One region of the Thalassospira sp. CA1 genome, then DNA from elsewhere that is predicted to be linked to it. Evidence: predicted binding sites of a transcription regulator. Region 1 holds the regulator's gene; the other holds the start of a gene.
The links. Region 1 encodes PhoB, which activates phosphate uptake and scavenging genes when phosphate is short. Its sites were predicted from a motif close to TNTCATAAAACTGTCA; they were not measured.
Positions count from the first base shown of each region.

Region 1 (9,506 bases):
GATCGTCCACGTGTGACGTATATCACCTGTGTTCATCGGACAGATGGGACGGAAGGCCACTCTCTTTGCGCGTTCAGGTAGCGCCGCTGACACAGCCCAAAGCTGCGTGGCCAATATTTCTATTTGTCTTCGTGGAAATGGTCGTAAATCTTGCGCGCCAGGGCGGCACTGATGCCATCGACGGCCTCGAGATCCGAGAGCCCGGCATCGGCAACGCCGCGGGCGGAGCCGAAATGGTGGAGCAGTGCCTTTTTGCGTGCGCCGCCCACACCGGGCACTGAGTCGAGCACGCTTTTGCCCATCTGTTTGCCGCGTTTGGCGCGGTGGGTGCCAATCGCCCAGCGGTGGGCTTCGTCGCGCAGGCGCTGAATGAAATAGAGCACCGGGTCTTTCATATCGAGACGTACCGGTGCCTTGCCGGGGATGTGCAGCACTTCCTTGCCGGCATTACGATCCACCCCCTTGGCGACACCGACTAGCATGACGTCTTCGATGCCGAGGTCTTCGAGCACTTCACGTGCCACGCCAAGCTGACCCAAGCCACCATCAATCAAACACAGGTCCGGCCATGTGCCGTTTTCCCGGTCCGGGTCTTCTTTTTGCGCCCGGGCGAAACGACGCGTTAAGACTTCGCGCATCATGGCAAAGTCATCACCGGGCGCTATATCGCCCTTGATGTTGAATTTGCGATAGGCGTTTTTCATGAAGCCTTCGGGCCCGGCGACGATCATGCCGCCGACCATGTTGGTGCCCTGGGTGTGGGAGTTATCGTAAACCTCGATCCGTTCCGGCGTGCTTTCGAGATCAAGCTTGTCAGCCAGGTCTTCGAGCAATTTGCGTTGTGTCGCACTTTCGGCCAGACGACGGCCCAATGCGTCCTTGGCGTTGGTCAGGGCATGTTCGACCAGTTTGCGTTTGCCGCCGCGCTTGGGCACGAGCAATTCGATCTTGCGGTCGTTATTGATGCCAAGCGCGTTTTCGACCAGTTCCTGGCCTTCGATTTCATGCGACAGGAATATCTGTTTCGGGGCCGGTTTATCGGCATAAAACTGCCCGACAAAGGCCGAGAGGATTTCGGGAATTTCGGCGGATTGTTCATGGCGCGGGAAATAGGACCGGTTGCCATAGTTCGAACCCGAGCGGAAGAAGAACACCTGCACACAGCTTTGCCCGCCTTCCTGATGAAGGGCGATAACATCGGCCTCTTCGACACCTTCGAGGTTGATGTCCTGATGGGATCGGATCTGACTGAGCGCACGGATGCGGTCGCGATACATCGCGGCCTGTTCGAACTCCATCTTTTCCGAGGCATCCATCATGTCGGCTTCGAGCTGTTTGAGGATTTTCTGGCTGCGCCCGGTCAGGAAGTCGCGGCAGATATCAACAAGCTCGTCATATTCCGGCTTGGAAATGCGATCAACACAGGGGGCCGCACAGCGTTTGATTTGATAAAGCAAACAGGGGCGCGAGCGGTTGGAAAACACCCCGTCGGTGCAGGAGCGCAGCAAAAAGGCGCGTTGCAGATGATTGATGGTGTTATTGACCGCCCAGGCCGAGGCAAACGGGCCAAAGCAACTGCCATCTTTGGCGCGTGCGCCACGATGTTTGACGATGCGCGGATAGTCGTGATCCTCGGTAATCAGGATATAGGGGAAGCTTTTGTCATCGCGCAGCAGGATGTTGTAGCGCGGTTTAAGTTTCTTGATCAGGTTGGATTCAAGAAGGAGCGCCTCGGCCTCGGTATGGGTGGTGATGATTTCCATCCGCACCGTCTGGGCCACCATGCGGGCAATGCGGATCGGCAATTGCATGATGCGGGTATAGGCGACCACGCGTTTCTTGAGGTTCTTGGCCTTGCCGACGTAAAGCACCCGTTCCTTGTCATCGATCATGCGATAGACCCCCGCCGAGCCCGGCATGGTTTTCAGCGCATTTTTGATCGCCTCCACCCCGCGTGCTGCCCCGCCGTCGATTTTATCACCATCAAGCGACAAACCGATTTCCCGTTTCGGGGCGTCATCCCCGGTCGGGTTTTCGGGGGAAACAGGTGGCTTCATCAAGGCACTCCGAGATCAGGAGAATCTGTTGAGGTTAAAGCGCAGAGCAACAGAGTCTAAAATACATTCAAAGTTGTGACAGCCGTCACAGGCAAACGCGAATTGAAACATAGCTGAAAAGATTAACATCGCAACCGCACCGAGGGGAATCGCCATGCCAAAAAAGATGTCCACCAAGACTGTGGATAACTATGTGGGTAATCGGGGGGTGACTTCCTGCACCCCTTGAGAGTCTTAACGTTCTATGAAGTGCACAATTATTGAGCAAAACAATCAAGTTATTGATTTTAAACAATAAAAATACTGTCAACGTGAAATCATTCGGTAATAGAGTCGTAAAAAATGAATATTTTCCTTTGAATCATATTCGCCAGATGCTTGTGAATAAGCGCCATAGCGATTCGCGCCAGAGGAATCACAGAGTCCCTTGGATTGGCCGTCTGGAAAAGTAAATTTTTTCGGGAAATCGCGTATCGATCAGCGCGCGATATTGTGGCGTTCGATTTCCACACCAACCGCAGCTGCATCTTCAAAAACGTCGAGCTTTTCAACCCTGACGATCACCTTGCGCACACGCGGGTCGGCAAGACACATGTCGGCGAGTTTTTCCCCAAGGGTTTCCACAAGGTTGGTGTGACCATCCTGGCAGATGCGGCGCGTGCCGACGACCAGATCCTCGTAGCTCAGCACGGTGGTGATATCATCATTCTGGACACCGTCGCCTTCGAGCACGGCAAGGTCGAGATTGATGCGCACGCGTTGCGGGGCTTCTTTTTCGTGTTCGTAAACACCGATGGAGGTGTGAATGATCATGTCACGCACGAAGACACGGCGCAGGTTGCCTGCACGATCTGCATGGGGCACATCGGCAAATGGCAATGTCGTAATTTTGGCATCCTGTTTAAGGCCTGCGGTCATATTCCGGTCTTCCTTGTGCTGCTTTCCTGTGCAGTTTGATCAACAGAACCACACATGTCCGGCCCGATGTCTGGCAGCGATTTAATGATCACTGCCGGGCATCATTCGTTGGGCGCATCTTCTTCGCCACTGGGCGCCCAATCGAGGTGCTGCCCGCCGTCAAGCGCTAACATTTGCCCGGTGATGGCCGGCGCGGCAAGGAAAAATCGAACCGCGTCGCAAATCTCTTGCGGGTTTGTCCCTATTTTCAGAGGTGTTTTTTCGCACTGCGCGTCGAAATCTTCCTGTGTTTGTCGGCTACTAGGCAGTGCCGGCCCCGGCCCGATGGCATTGACGCGAATTTTTGGTGCAAGGGCCAATGCCAGCGTCTGGGTCAGGGTCCAAAGCCCGGCTTTGGACAGGGTATAGGTCATGAAATGCGGGGTCAGGTTCCAGACACGCTGATCAATCAGGTTGAGGATCATGCCCTGACAGTTATCTGGCAGATGCTTTGCAAATTGCTGCGAGAGGATAAACGGCGCGCGCAAATTGGTTTCCATATGCAAATCCCAGCTTTCGCGGGTTGCGGTTTGCACATCATCAAATTCAAAGGTCGAGGCGTTATTGATCAGAACCCCGATCGGGCCAAGTTGCCTGGTCGCATCGGCAACCAATTGATGGGTTGCATCCTCGTTGGTCAGATCGGCCGAAACGACGCAGGCCTTTTGGCCAAGGTCGCGGACCTCGTTCGCGACAGCTTCGGCGTCTTGTTTCGAGCTGTTGCAATGAAGGGCAATGTCATAGCCGTTGCGCGCCAGATCCAGGGTCAATGCACGACCGATGCGTTTTGCCGCACCGGTGATCAGAACGGATTTCGGGAATTGACCTGTCATTGTTGCCTCGATCCTTCGCAAAGTGTGCGGACCGTCATGAGACAGACGGCCCGCGAACTGATTGAACTGACTATGCTACGACAAGTTGGAAGACATAGACCAGATAGGCAATCACGAATGCAACGCCGGTGATGCGCGAAATCTTGCGCATGGCATAGGCAACACCGAGCAAGCCCACGGTTACCGCCAGCATGATCCAGATGTCGGAGTTCATGATCTGTTCAGGCACCGGGATCGGTGCGATCAGCGACACACCGCCAATGATCACAAGCAGGTTCAACAGGTTCGAGCCAAACACATTGCCCAGCGCCACATCGGAATGCCCGCGGAAGGCGGCAACCACCGATGCAGCGAGTTCCGGAAGCGACGTGCCAAAGGCAACAAGGGTCAGGCCAATCACGGCTTCGGATACGCCAAACTGTCGGGCGACCGAGACCCCGCCTTCAACCAGCCATTCCGCGCCAAACATCAGCGCCACAATCCCGATGACAGTCGCGATGATCGGCCTGGTCCAGCCTTTGGGCTTTTCGCCGACTTCGTCGACTTCTTCCTCGTGCAGGTGGCTGGCCTCGCTTGGCGAATTTTTGTCGTGCTGATAGGTGAAGTACCAGATGGCCGCCAGCACACAAAGCATCACCGCCCCGGCCCAGCGTTCAATCACGCCAAACATGCAAAAGGCGATAAACAGGACCGTGCCCAGCAACATGGTGCCGCCATCGCGCACCACGGTGACCCGCGAGGCCGCAACGGGTTTAAGCAAGGCAACAGCACCCAAAATAAGCAGGATATTGGCAATGTTGGAGCCAACAACGTTGCCCATGGCGATATCGGCCGTGCCTTTGAGTGATGCATTGAGCGAGACGACAAATTCCGGTGCTGACGTGCCGGCGGCGACAATCGTCAGACCGACGATCACCTTGGAAACGCCCAGCAAAAGTGCAAGACCAACCGCCCCCCTTACGATGAATTCACCACCTGCTGTCAGCAATACAAGACCCGCGATGATCTGAAGATAGGGGATTAGCTGTTCCAAAATATCTGCTCGTTTCAAAAGCGATTAAACCGGCCCGTTGTCGGGCCCGCGGAAGATGGCATTTGGCAGCGCGAATGGCAAGTCATCAGGCGGTGACAATCGACACAGCACTTTATAGTGCGATTGGGCGGTGAATTTCGCCAATGCCGCAAATTTACCCACGACTGGCAGGGTTATTTTCGTTATCGTTGTAATCTCGTTATTTTCAGGCATTTAGGTCCTGATACCCATTGATTATTTGACCGCCTTCCGGAACGAATTTCGCCATGCATCACAGCGTCCTGTTTGAGCTGTTTCTTATTCTGACTGCCGCGATCATTGCGGTGCCGATTGCGCACAAGCTGCGTGCGAATTCGATCATCGGCTTTCTGATTGGCGGGTTCTTTATCGGGCCATTCGGCTTTGGCCTGATTTCCGAACGCGAAGACATTTCCACGGTTGCCGAACTGGGCGTGGTTTTCCTGCTGTTCATGATCGGGCTGGAGCTTTCGCGTGATCGTTTGCGCGTGATTGGCGGGCGGTTTGCCGGTCTGGGTGTTTTGCAAATTCTGGTGTCGATGGCAGCCCTTCTGGGGCTTCTGGTTGTCATGGAATTCCCGCTGCCGACGGCGTTGGTGATTGCAGGGGCGCTTGCGCTTTCATCGACCGCGATCATCCTCAAACAGCTTTCCGATGACAAGCAGCTCAATACCCGGTTTGGCCGTGCGGCCCTTGCCATTTTGTTATTGCAGGACGTGGCGGTTGGTCCGTTCCTGATCATGGTGCAGGCGGCAGGTGATGCTGGCACGGAAACCAGCCCGTGGATGAGCATCCTGCTTGGTTTTGGGTCGGTCGCGTTGTTGTTACTGGTCGGGCGCTATGTGTTGCCGCGCCTGTTTCGCTATATCGCGTCGCTTAAGAACCCGGAACTGTTTGCCATCGGCACGCTGTTTGTTGTGCTAGCCGCCAGCACATTGACCGAGGTTTCCGGGCTTTCGATGGCGCTGGGGGCGTTTATCGCCGGGGTGATGCTGGCCGAAACCGAGTTCCGCCATCAGATCGAAGCCGACATTTCACCGTTCCGCGGCGTGTTCCTGTCGCTGTTCTTTATGTCGGTGGGCATGTCGGTTGATGCCGACGTTGTGTATAACGAATTTGGCACCATCGTCATGTGGCTGGTGCTGTTGCTGGTGATCAAGACGGCGGTTTTGTTCGTTCTGGCGCGCGCGATCCGGTTTGAAACCGGCCTTGCCATCCGGGTGGCGATGAGCTTGGCCGCCGGCGGTGAATTTGCCTTTGTCATGTTTGCCCTGGCCGCCCAGAACGGCGCGGTGCCGCTTGAAATGGCAGCCATGCTGATCCCGGTGGTGGCGATTTCGATGGCGCTGACCCCGACCCTGATCAGCCTTGGTCACAAGATCGAGGAAAAGCTTCATCCCAAGGAAGAAGACCAGCTTGGCAAGATTGCCGAGGAGTCCGAGGGCATTCACCAGCATGTTCTGGTGATCGGAAGCGGCCGCGTTGGCAGGGTTCTGGCCCGGTTGCTCAAGACGCGCAATATTCCGTTCCTGGTGCTTGATAGTGATGCACAGCAGGTTTCACGCGGGCGGGCGGAAGGCCTTCCGGTTTACTTTGCCGACGGGTCCAGACCGGAAACTTTCCGGGCGGCACACACCGATGAGGCAAAAATTGCGGTTGTTGCCATGGGGAACCCGCATGCGACCGAGAAGACGGTCGCCCTTTTGCGCCAGCATTACCCGCATCTGAAGATCTTTGCCCGCGCGCAGGACATCACCCATATCGGGCCGCTGTCGCGCCACGGGGCGGATGCCGCCATCCCGGAAGTTCTGGAAACCGGGTTGCGGTTATCCGATCATGTTTTGGCCGCGTGCGATGTGCCGCAGGAAGATATTGATGCCGAAATCGCCAAATTCCGCCGTGCGGACATGCTTTTGATGAACGAACTGGCGCCGCGCCCGCAGCGCAAACCGTCAGGGTCGGAGAATGCAGACAAACCGGCGAAGAAAGAAACCTGAAGACGTTACGCCCTTAAAACAAAAACCCCCGCTGCAACCTGCAACGGGGGTTTTTTTAATTGGATCGGGCTCTAAACCGGCTTAGGCCGCGGTTTCAGAGTCCAGTGCATAGCCCGCGGCACGGACAGTGCGGATGATATCGCGGGTGCCCTTGACGTCATTGAGCGCCTTGCGCAGGCGACGGATATGAACGTCGACGGTGCGGGTTTCGACATAGATATTCGGGCCCCAAACCGCGTTAAGCAACTGTTCGCGCGAGAAAACCCGTCCCGGATGTTCGAGGAAATAGCGCAGCAGACGAAACTCGGTCGGGCCAAGATGGATCGATTTTCCATTGCGGCTGACCCGGTGGGCGGCGAGATCCATTTCGATGTCGGAATAGATCAACTGCCCTTGTGGTTGCGCCGGACCGGACCGGCGCAAAAGTGCGCGGATACGGGCCAGAAGCTCGCCAATGGCAAACGGCTTGGTGACATAGTCATCAGCGCCGGTATCAAGACCGCGGATGCGGTCACCCTCTTCGCCACGTGCAGTCACCATGATCACCGGCAAATCGCGGCTTTCAGGCTTGCGGCGGATCTGACGGCAGACCTCGATCCCCGACATTACCGGCAACATCCAGTCGAGCAAAACCAGATCGACATGGGTTTCAGCCAGAATTTTCAACGCTTCGTCACCGTCACCGGCTTCGACAACCTGCATCCCCTCGCGTTCGAGGTTGTAGCGCAACATGGTTACGATTGCTGCCTCGTCCTCGACGATAAGAACCGTTGGGTCCATCTTCCTATGCTCCCGTGTCAGTCATTCGGTTCGACAACAGCGAAGTTCGCTGCGTCGTTTTTTGGCCGGTCAATTCCCGGCAGGTCTTCGCCCTTGATCCGGTAATAGATCGTTTCGGCGATATTGGTTGCGTGATCACCGATACGTTCGATGTTCTTGGCAATGAACAACAGATGGGTCGATGCGGTAATGTTGCGCGGATCTTCCATCATGTAGGTCAGCAATTCGCGGAACAGCGAATTGTACATATCGTCGACTTCCTGATCGCGTTCCCAGACCCGGTGGGCCTTTTCGGCGTCGCTTTCGATATAGGCATCCAGGACATCCTTGATGATTTCCTGGGCCAGTTTGGCCATGTTCGGGATCGCCTGAACCGGGCGGATCGGCGGGATCTGATTAAGCACCTGCGCGCGTTTGGCGATGTTCTTGGCAAGATCACCAATGCGTTCAAGATCGTTTGACAGCTTAAGGGCCGTCACCACCTGACGCAGGTCATCTGCCATCGGCTGACGCAGGGCCAGAAGACGGACGGCAAAGTCCTGGACTTCCTGTTCGAGCACGTCAATGCGCTGATCGGACAGGATGACTTTCTCGGCCAGTTCGGAATCGCGTTTGACGATGGATCTGATCGAGGAAATAAGCTGGCTTTCGGCAAGCCCGCCCATTTGCGAAATGATGTTGTTCAGACGGGTGAGTTCCTCGTCGAACGAACTTACGATATGGGTATGTTCATCAGCCATTTATGCCTACTCCTGGCTCGCTTAACCGAAGCGGCCGGTAATGTAACCCTTGGTGCGTTCGTCCTTCGGGTTGGTAAAGATCTGATCGGTTTCACCGACTTCAACCAGCCTTCCAAGGTGGAAGAACGCGGTGCGCTGCGACACACGGGCGGCCTGCTGCATGGAGTGGGTCACGATCACGATCGTGTAGTTCGAACGCAACTCGTCTATCAGTTCCTCGACCTTGGCGGTCGCAATCGGATCAAGGGCCGAGCACGGCTCATCCATCAGGATGACTTCCGGGCTGACGGCAACCGCGCGTGCAATGCAAAGGCGCTGCTGCTGACCACCGGAAAGACCGGTTGCCGGCGATTGCAGGCGATCTTTGACTTCTTTCAGAAGACCGGCACGTTCGAGCGAGGTCATGACGATTTCATCAAGCTCATCACGCGAATTGACCAGACCATGAATGCGCGGGCCATAGGCCACGTTGTCATAGATCGATTTCGGGAACGGGTTGGGTTTCTGGAACACCATGCCGATGCGCGCGCGCAACTGAACCACGTCGATCCGCTTGTCATAGATGTCGCGACCATCCAGGGTAACGTCACCTTTGATCGTCACACCGTCAATGGTGTCATTCATCCGGTTCAGGCAGCGCAGGAAGGTGGATTTACCACAGCCCGACGGACCAATCAGTGCGGTTACCTGCTGTTCGGGGATATCAAGGTTGACCTCATAGAGGGCCTGATTGTCGCTATAGAAAAGATCGAGCTTGCGCGCGGTCATTTTCGGTTTTTCGACCGACGGCTCCGCCGTCATTGCGCTCTGGGATACAGCAGCCATTTTACCACTTCCGTTCAAATTTTTTGCGCAGATACACAGCCAGTCCATTCATCAGGACAAGGAAGGCCAGCAACACCATAATCGCTGCCGAGGTTTTCTCGACAAAGGCACGTTCCGGGCTGTCTGCCCACAGATAGATCTGGACCGGCAGAACCGTTGCCGGGTCAAGCGCCCCGCCCGGGATATCAACAATAAAGGCCACCATCCCGATCATCAGAAGCGGTGCAGTTTCCCCCAATGCCTGTGCCATACCAATGATCGTGCCG
Region 1 covers NZ_JBZCIA010000001.1:641,547-651,052, reverse strand. Annotated here, with positions in the region: gene uvrC (excinuclease ABC subunit UvrC) at 120-2,057, opposite strand; gene folB (dihydroneopterin aldolase) at 2,535-2,975, opposite strand; gene AC5Q5A_RS02930 (SDR family oxidoreductase) at 3,077-3,847, opposite strand; gene AC5Q5A_RS02925 (calcium/sodium antiporter) at 3,918-4,880, opposite strand; gene AC5Q5A_RS02920 (cation:proton antiporter domain-containing protein) at 5,147-6,895, shown strand; gene phoB (phosphate regulon transcriptional regulator PhoB) at 6,977-7,675, opposite strand; gene phoU (phosphate signaling complex protein PhoU) at 7,693-8,415, opposite strand; gene pstB (phosphate ABC transporter ATP-binding protein PstB) at 8,437-9,240, opposite strand; gene pstA (phosphate ABC transporter permease PstA) at 9,242-9,506, opposite strand, start outside.

Region 2 (9,506 bases), on a different contig from region 1:
GAGATCGTGGCCCATGTCGCGCTCAATACCCTGACCAATTACCTCAACGAAGCCTTTGATACCCCGATTGATTTCCCGGTGGTGAATGCCTCTGCTGCCTAAGGCAGGGTCCACTTCCGGCAACTCCCCCGGTCGGCATTCCCCCCTCCGCATGTTGCTGCGCGCCGACCGGGGTTCCTTTATCGACCAAACACCAAAGGATCAGATGATGTCACGGCCACCTCTTCCGCCTTTTAACGTCGAAACCGCCAAACAGAAGGTCCGTATGGCCGAGGATGGCTGGAACGGCCGCGATCCCGAAAAGGTGTCGCTGGCCTATACGCCAGACAGCCGTTGGCGGAACCGCGCCGAGATTTTCGAGGGCCGGGAAAACATCGTTGAATTCCTGACCCGCAAATGGGCCAAGGAGCTGGAGTACCGTTTGATCAAGGAACTCTGGGCGTTTCACGAAAATCGCATCGCTGTGCGCTTTGCCTATGAATATCGCGATGACAGCGGCAACTGGTTTCGGGCCTATGGCAACGAAAACTGGGAATTTGATGAAGACGGCCTGATGCGCCATCGCGTGGCATCGATCAATGACAAGCCGATTTCGGCTGAAGACCGGCTGTTTCATTGGCCGCTTGGCCGCCGTCCGGATGATCATCCGGGGCTGTCAGACCTGGGACTTTAGTCCCGATAACCCCGCCATGTTCCGGTTCCGGCAATGGACAGGAAAGTTCGGCGGAAACGCGTTCTACCCGGCAGGCAAGATGGTACGTCCCCGGTGCTGTCTTGCCTGTTCCCCCGCCCCCCGCAAAGGAACCTGAACATGATTATCAAATATATCGCTTTTTCGATTACCTCGACTGCTGTGCTTTTTGTCTCTTCTCTGCTGACCTTTACCCCCTGAAGGTCAGGGACCATTTGGTCCGTTTCTGCTGCCTCCCTGAAAACTTGCCGGGCCCCTTTCGGGGCCCGTTTTTTGTGTGTTTGTAATGGGTTTGGGTCAGCTTGCCAGTGCGGATTTGATGAAATCTTGAACCGATTGTGGTTTGCGGCCCACCACGGTTTCGAAATCGTTTCTGACAGTTTCGTAGTCGCCTTTTTTCGCCCCGACATAAAGGCCCGAAAGGGCCTCAACCAGATGGTCGGGCAGGCCGAGGCTTTTGAGGATGCCGGTATGGATTTCGGCGGGCAGATCGACGAATTTGACCGGCTTGCCGGTGGCGTCTGCGATATAGCCTGCGATTTCGGCATGGGTTACGCCCTTGGTGCCGGTCAGGTCATAAATCTTGTTCACGTGGTCAGACGGCTTGGCAAGAACCACGGCGGCGGCTTCTGCCAGGTCATTGCGCGGGATATAGGTGATTTTGGCATCACCGGCCGGGGCGCCAAAGTCCCCGGTTTCAAGCGCATGCGGCACACCCGCCAGCAGAAGATCGGCATAGAAGCTGTTGCGCAAAATGGTGAAGGCAAGACCGCTTTGGCGGATGTAATTTTCGGTATCAAGGTGAATGGCCGAATAGGTGAAATCGGCATCCGCCTTGGGATCGACAATACCGGTATAGACGATGTGTTTGACGCCTGCGGCCTTGGCGGCGTCGACCGCGGTGCGGTGTTGTTTGATGCGGGTTGCGTTGTCGTCCTCGGCCGAGATGATAAGGGCTGTGTCAATACCGGCGAACGCCTTGGTCATCAGGGCAAGGTCATTGAAATCGCCCGCGCGGACATCAATGCCCTTGGCGCTCAGGTCTGCGGCCTTTTCCGGCTTGCGGACACTGACCGCGATGTCGCTTGCCGGGATGCGATCGAGCAGATGTTTGACAACAAGGCTTCCGAGTTGGCCGGTGGCGCCAGTAATGAGGATGGTCATGTCAGTTTCTCCGTTAAGGGGTCAGGCATCGCCTGTTCATGGGAGAAATCTGGACCCAATAATGCATATGATCAATTCGATGGGTATGATAATACTTATACATGAAAATCGATGAATTGGATCTTGATTATCGCCTGCTTCGGCTGTTCCTGACGATTTATGACGAGGGATCGGTGACAGCAGCCGCGCACCGCCTTGATGTCGGGCAACCGACGGTCAGTCACGGGCTGGATCGGTTGCGCCAGATTATTGGCGATCCGTTGTTTGTCCGGTCAGGCAGATCAGTTGCGCCAACCGCACATGCCGATGAAATTGCGCCGCAGGTGCGTGGGTTGTTGCAGGGGATGCGCGGCCTGACCCGGGTGGTGGCGTTTGATCCCGATAATGCCGATCATTCTGCGCGCTTTGTGCTTGGTGCTAATGATTACGAGGTGGCGGTGATCCTGCCGGCCCTGATGAAGCGGTTGCAAAACTGTTCTGCTGATGTGCGGCTTCAGGTCGTATCGGTGCCGGGGGTAGACCGCATGGTCAAATGGCTGCGCGATGGCACGATTGATCATGCGATCACGATTGATCAGTCGGGCAAGCATGGCGATATCGCCCGCCAGGGCCTGTTTCGCGAACGGATGCGGTGCTTTTATGATCCGGCATTTCACGACGGGCCGCCCGATATGCTGGACCGGTATTGTGCGGCCAGTCATGCGCGCGTGATGATCGGGGCCAATGACAGTTCGGAAATCGATGACATTCTGCGTGGCCTTGGCCGATCACGCCGCACAGTGCTTCAGGTGCCGACCTTTGCCAGTGTCGCCAACCTGATCCGGGGTACTGACATCATCGCCACCCTGCCATCGCGCCTTTCCGGCACCATGATGCAGGGCTTTGGCACGTTCGATCTGCCGTTTGAATTCCGGGAATATGGCTTTGCCCAATACTGGCATGTGCGAAATGCCGCCAATGCCGCGCATAAGTGGCTTCGAGGCGAGATTTTCCGGGCGTCGCGCGGAGTGGGGTAACAGCAGGCGATAAATTGTGTTTGTTACACCGCATCCGACGGATTGATCTGGATACCGCCAACCCAACGGGTGCCGGTAAAGTTATCGAGGAAATTGCGTTTGCCAGCCAAGGTTTCGTGGCCGGTGTTGGTGAGTGAGATGGTGCGTTCGGCCCAGTTGATTTCGGGGGTGGCGGGCGTGCGGGTGAAGAGCGGGTCCTGGCAGTCCATCATCCACTGAATTTCTGACCAGAACATCAGATCGCCGAGATAGGGCAGCGGATCAACGCTTCGCATCAGGTGGCCAAAGACCTTGCCGACCGGGAGCGGGCCGTGATCCTTGATGATTTGCAGGGTGAGTTTTTGGGTCAGGCTTAGACCGTTTTGCGGGTCGGGCAGTTCGGCGAGATGGCGTTTGACGGCCTCTGGCATGTGGGGCAGGGGCGCGCTGGATATTTCCGCAAGTGTTTGGAGATCTTTCGGGGTGTCTTGACGCAGTGCCTTCCAGACTTTGCTGCCAAATGTAAGCATGTCGCTGTTAAGCGGCTGGCGTTGAGTGTTCCAGCACCAGATCAGACCATCGGTGGAGAGTTGGCCAAGACCGATGAAGCGGTCGATGGTTTCGGACGCGGGCGGGTGATTGACGGAGATGACGTCGATGTTGGTTTCGGGCTGGATGGTGGCGATGGCATCCATCAGAAAGGCCAGAATCAGCTGATCGTAGCTGTCATGTTCGAACCAGAGCACGACATGGTCATACTGCCCAAGGCGACCCAGCGCGTCATATTCGCGCCTGAGGCGTTCAAGTGCTTCATCACTTGGCAGGTCGTAAGCACCGGCAATAAAGGCCGCACGGGTTTCGATGAAGGCATCGCGCGGCAGATCGGGCACCGGGCCCTGACAAAACGGATCGGAGAATTCCAGAAAATCGCCGATGAAGCCTGCCTGCTTGAGGCCATCGCGGATATCGGATCCGCAACGGACATGCAGCGTGGCTTGGGTGTCGAGCGGTTTCATTATTCGCCTGGGATCGGGACGCCCGTGCTCGCCCGAAGGGCACTTAGCAATGAGAGCATGTTGTCGGGCACATCGGATGCGGCGATTTTGGCATTGGCCGGATCGTCGTCCGGATTGGCAAACAAGGGGGCAATGTCACCAAGTCGGGCAGACCTCAGCGCAATCAGAAGGTCAATCAGTGATTTCTCATCATCACGGGCCGCAGCGCGAAGCTTTTCAATGTCGTCGTCGGTATCTGGCAGAACGGTTATTTCCTGACAAAGCGTTTGAAACGACATATGTGCCAGTGCGCCGACGATGTCACGCGCGGTGTGATCGGATGGCTGTTTGGTGTCGGTCATGACACGGCACTCCTGATCAGAAAAGAGATCGATAATCGTGCCGGTTTTGGTGTGGGGCGTCAATAAAATGCGCGGTCTGATTGTGCGCGTCTGAACTCTATTCGGCGAGGCGGACAACACTTTCGCGGTTCATCAGCTTGGCCAGTTTCGACAGACGCTGTTCAACGACTTCGCCATACAGGGCCGATGCCTGCTTTTCGAATTGCAAGATCAGCTTGCCATCTTCGAGCAGCAATTGCGTTTGCGGCAGGATGCCTTCGACCCCGCCAGACAGCGTATGGCCCAGGCGAATGACATGGCCAAACAAACGGCCCGTCAGGCGGTCCTCGTCGCTGAGGATGCGGTCGCTGGCCTCATCACCCTTGAAATTGCCGGTATAGCGCGAGCCGATGGTGTAGGCGAGGAACACGCGGTCATGGTGATTAAGGTCGATATAGGGATGGCGCAGAATGCGGTTATAGCTTTGTTCTGCGCGGTAATCGGGATGTTCGTTCCAGCCGATATCACCGATGATACAGGCGGCCAAACGCAGCCGTTCGATATTGACCGGCAGTTCGGAAAAGATCGGCGCACACCACTGGGCGACTTCTTCGCCGTGCTGATGGAAACGTTCGCCGTCTTCGGCAAAGCTGAAGCAGGCTTCAAGGACCGGGTCGCGTTGACGCAGATCTTCGGGCAGGACTTCATACATCCAACCTTCGCGAAGCCCGTGGCCTGAAAAGACAACTTCCTTTGGCTGCATGCGGGTCATCAGCATGTTCATGACAAGCGACGCATGCGGCAGGCTGTCGATACGACGTTTGGACACACCGCCGATCTTTTCAAGCGATACCCGGCTTTGCTGGGAAATGATATGGGTCAGTTCGGCCATTTCCGATTGCGGCATGGCAAGATTATGCACAACCGAAATCGGGTAGTTTTCCTGGGCAATGAACAGCTTGGCAATTGATCGCCAGGAGCCGCCGACGGCATAAAGCTGTTGGCCCTTGCCCTCTGCCAGCCAATCGACCGTATCAAGGTGCTGATTTATTTCAGCCGTCAGACGGGCCCGGTCAGAGCCAAAGACTGTATGCAGGCGCATCGCACCCAAGGGCAGACTGACACGTTTTTTGATCTCGCCCTGATCAAGTAAAACCAGTTCCAGCGACCCGCCGCCGATATCGCCCATGATGCCCGATGCCATCGGATCACCGGAAATGATGCCAAGGGCCGACAGGCGGGCTTCTTCAAGGCCGTCAATCACCTTGACCGTAAGACCGGTTTCCGATGCCACGCGATCACAGAACTCCTTGCCGTCGCTGGCAGCGCGCACAGCAGCGGTGGCCAGTACATCGACATGGGTGACTTTCATCGCACGCAACAGCTTGGCAAAGCGGTGCATGGCAACCACGGCAAGCTCCACCCCCTCGGGATTGAGGCGACCGGTGTTTTCTGGGTCACGGCCAAGGCCGCACATGACCTTTTCATTGAAGATCGGCATCGGTGCGCGGGTCATGCCATCAAAAATGACAAGCCGCACAGAGTTGGAGCCAACATCTATGATCGCGATGCGGTTGGAAGCCCGTTGGTCAGTCAGCATAAGATGTTGGCACCTGTTGGTCGTCTTTAGTCGTCAAGCTGTAGCACGGGAACATTCGGGTCGGCTTGATCCAGCGCACTTCCGCGGCCCGAAAGTGACGGGTTGGTCATGAAATACTTGTGCGACGAAAATGCGTTTTCATCGGCCTCGCAGCGTTCATAAGAGCCGTCCGGCTGCAGATGCCATGCTTGTGCAGTGTCTTTCAGGTTGGCAATCATGATCTGTTCAACAATCTGTTGCTGACAGGTCGGATTTTCAACCGGAACCAGGGTTTCAACACGGCGGTTCAGGTTGCGCGGCATCCAGTCGGCGGATGAAATAAACGCCTTGGCCTTGCGCGACGGAAGCTTCGCCCCGTTGGCAAAGACAACAATGCGCGAGTGTTCAAGGAACCGGCCGACAATCGATTTGACGCGAATGTTTTCCGACAGGCCCGGAACCCCAGGACGCAGGCAGCAAATACCCCGCACGATCAATTCGATATGAACGCCAACCTGACTTGCGCGATAAAGCGCATCAATCACCACCGGGTCGACCAGGCTGTTCATCTTGGCCCAGATGCCAGAAGGCTTGCCGGCCTTGCAGTTCTCGATCTCCTGATCGATGTGGGTGAGCAGGGTCGGGCGCAGGGTATGCGGGGCAATCGCGATTTTTTCAAGCGAGCGCGGGGTGGCATAGCCGGTCATGAAGTTAAAGATGCTGGCCGCATCGCGCCCGAGTGCCGGATCGCACGAGAAGAACGAGATATCGGTATAGAACTTGGCCGTGATCGGGTGATAGTTGCCGGTCCCGAAGTGGGTGTAGGTCTTAAGGCCGTGGGTTTCACGGCGGACCACCAGCGACACCTTGGCGTGCGTTTTCCAATCAAGGAAACCATAGACCACCTGACAGCCGGCACGTTCAAGGTCAGCCGCCCAGCGCAGGTTGGCTTCTTCGTCAAAGCGGGCTTTCAGTTCGACCATGGCGGTGACGGATTTGCCTGCCTCGGCCGCGGCAATCAGCGCCTTGACGATCGGGCTGTTTTCCGAGGTGCGATACAGGGTCTGTTTGATGGTGACCACATCCGGGTCACGGGCGGCCTGAAGCAGGAACTGCACCACCACGTCGAAATCTTCGAACGGGTGATGAACCACAAGATCCTTTTTGCTGATCGCGGCAAAGCAATCGCCGCCAAAGTCACGCACCCGTTCCGGATAACGTGCGGCATAGGGCGAGAACAGCAAGTCATGATGTAGATCGGAATCGATCAGCTGTTTGACATCGACAACGCCGAGCAGGCCATCGACCTTGACGACTTCTTCCAGTGCGACATCAAGTTCATCAATGACGAAATCAAGCAGGTCTTCGGGCATCGCCGCGTTGACCTTAAGGCGGATGATGCTGCCGCGACGGCGACGTTTCAGTGCGGTTTTGAAAACGCGCACCAGATCTTCGGCTTCTTCTTCGATTTCAACGTCCGAGTCCCGGATGACGCGGAAGAAACCGTGTTCGATCATATCAAAGCCCGGGAACAGCTTGCCAAGATAGAGCAAGATCGCCTGTTCGACCGGAAGATAACGTTCATTGCGGCCCGGCAGGCGGAGGAACCGGCCGATTTTTTGCGGTACCGGAATAAGCCCGCGCATATTATGCCCGTCCGCCGGATCAAACAGCTGCATGACGATAGCAAAGCCAAGGTTGGGAATGAACGGGAAGGGGTGCGACGGATCAATGGCAAGCGGGGTCAGAGTCGGGAAGATTTCGCGCGTGAAATAGCCATCCAGCCATTTGCGGTCGGTCTGGGTCAGGTCGCCCTGATCAATGACCGAGATGCCCTGTTTTTCCATCTCGCTGCTGAGTTGGCGCCAGACGCGTTGCTGATCCTGCATCAACTGGTTGGCATCAAAGGTAATGGCGCGCAGCTGTTCGGACGGGCTCATGCCATCCTGACTGACCTTGGTCATGCCGGCGCGGACCTGCCCAACGAGGCCGGCGACGCGAACCATATAGAATTCATCAAGATTGCTGGCCGAAATCGACAGGAAACGCAGTCTTTCAAGCAGCGGGTGGCCGGTATTTTGGGCCTCTTCAAGAACGCGATTGTTGAATGCCAGCCACGATAATTCGCGGTTAATGAAGCGGCTTTCCGAATCAATGGTGATCGCGCTTGACTGAACTGCAGCGGCGTGTGTCACGCTATGCCTCCTGCGGATTGAGGGAACGTCCTTGAACTTATGCGACAGTTCCCGGTTGCAAATGGAGTATAGGATAACTGCTTGGGTGGGTGCAATTTTCTTAAATTTATGTGTCAGTTTTTATAATGGCGTCACGGCGTGTGATATGGCATGGAAGAACACCGTTTGATCATCGTTCGCGACTGCTTAAGACACGAAGACATGAAAACGCTGTTGTTGCTTCGGCATGCCAAATCAAGCTGGGCGGATCCGGGTCGGGCCGACCATGACCGCGAACTGAACCGTCGTGGTGAAAAGGCAGCGCCCTTTATGGGCCGCTATCTGCGTCAGCATGAACTGGTGCCGGACCTGATCTGGTGTTCGACGGCGGCACGCGCGGTGCAGACACTTGGTCTGTTGGGGCGGGATTTCGCAACCGATGCCGATGTGATCTATAACGAAGATCTGTATATGGCCAGCGAGCGGGTGTTGCTTGAAAGCCTGCATCACACCCATGAAGACGCCAAGCATGTGATGTTCATCGGCCATAACCCGGGGATCGAGATTTTTGCCCAGTCGCTGTATGGCGGTGGCAATAATGAGGCCCGCGAGATCATGGCGCGCAAATACCCGACCTGCGGGCTTGCGCATTTCGAGTTCGATGTTGATCACTGGGGTGAAATCACACCGGGCAGCGGACGGCTGATCGACTTTATCAAGGTCAAGGATCTTCAGGCGATCAAGATCAGCGCGGAATGACTTGCTGATCTGCATTAGCTGGTGTGCGTTAGCTGGTCTGCGTTACTGGCACTTGACGAAGGGCCTGTCTGCGCGTTTTATACCGCTGAAATTTTGAGATACCGCGCCGGTTGGGCAGGGGAACATCACACATAAGCGCCATGAATCACTGGTTGGCGGGCATGTTGTGGTGCGTTTTTTGTTTGACAGCGCGGGTCTGGCATGCACCTTTGCGGCCAAATTTGCGGCCCAAAATACAAAGCAACCTGGAATGACAATGCATCCTTTTCGCTCTCATAACTGTAATGCGCTGCGCGCGACTGACGCCGATGCGGAAGTTCGCCTGTCTGGCTGGATTCACCGTAAACGTGACCACGGCAACCTTCTGTTCGTTGACCTGCGCGACCATTACGGCATCACCCAGGTCGTGATCGATATTTCGAGCCCGCTGTTCGAGACGCTTGATAAAGCGCGTGCTGAAAGCGTGATCACGGTCGATGGCAAGGTTGTCAAACGTACCGCCGAGACCATCAACCCCAACTTGCCGACCGGCGAGATCGAAGTTTATGCATCGAACATCGAGGTTCAGTCTTCGGCCGAAGTTCTGCCGATGCCGGTGTTTGGCGATGTCGAATACGGCGAGGAAGTTCGCCTGCGTCACCGTTATCTCGATCTGCGTCGCGAGAGCGTGCACAAGAACATCGTTCTGCGTTCGCAGGTGATTTCGGCCATGCGTCAGAAAATGACTGCGCAGGGCTTCCTTGAAATCCAGACGCCGATCCTGACCGCAAGTTCGCCGGAAGGCGCACGTGACTTCCTGGTGCCGTCG
Region 2 covers NZ_JBZCIA010000010.1:85,040-94,545, reverse strand. Annotated here, with positions in the region: gene AC5Q5A_RS16080 (carboxymuconolactone decarboxylase family protein) at 1-102, shown strand, start outside; gene AC5Q5A_RS16075 (nuclear transport factor 2 family protein) at 209-673, shown strand; gene AC5Q5A_RS16070 (SDR family oxidoreductase) at 989-1,855, opposite strand; gene AC5Q5A_RS16065 (LysR family transcriptional regulator) at 1,957-2,871, shown strand; gene AC5Q5A_RS16060 (DUF1835 domain-containing protein) at 2,895-3,866, opposite strand; gene AC5Q5A_RS16055 (hypothetical protein) at 3,866-4,207, opposite strand; gene ppx (exopolyphosphatase) at 4,305-5,786, opposite strand; gene AC5Q5A_RS16045 (RNA degradosome polyphosphate kinase) at 5,813-7,960, opposite strand; gene AC5Q5A_RS16040 (SixA phosphatase family protein) at 8,162-8,698, shown strand; gene aspS (aspartate--tRNA ligase) at 8,955-9,506, shown strand, end outside.
Region 2: a site for PhoB is predicted at 8,072-8,087, ahead of AC5Q5A_RS16045 (RNA degradosome polyphosphate kinase). Genes of this name have one in related genera too.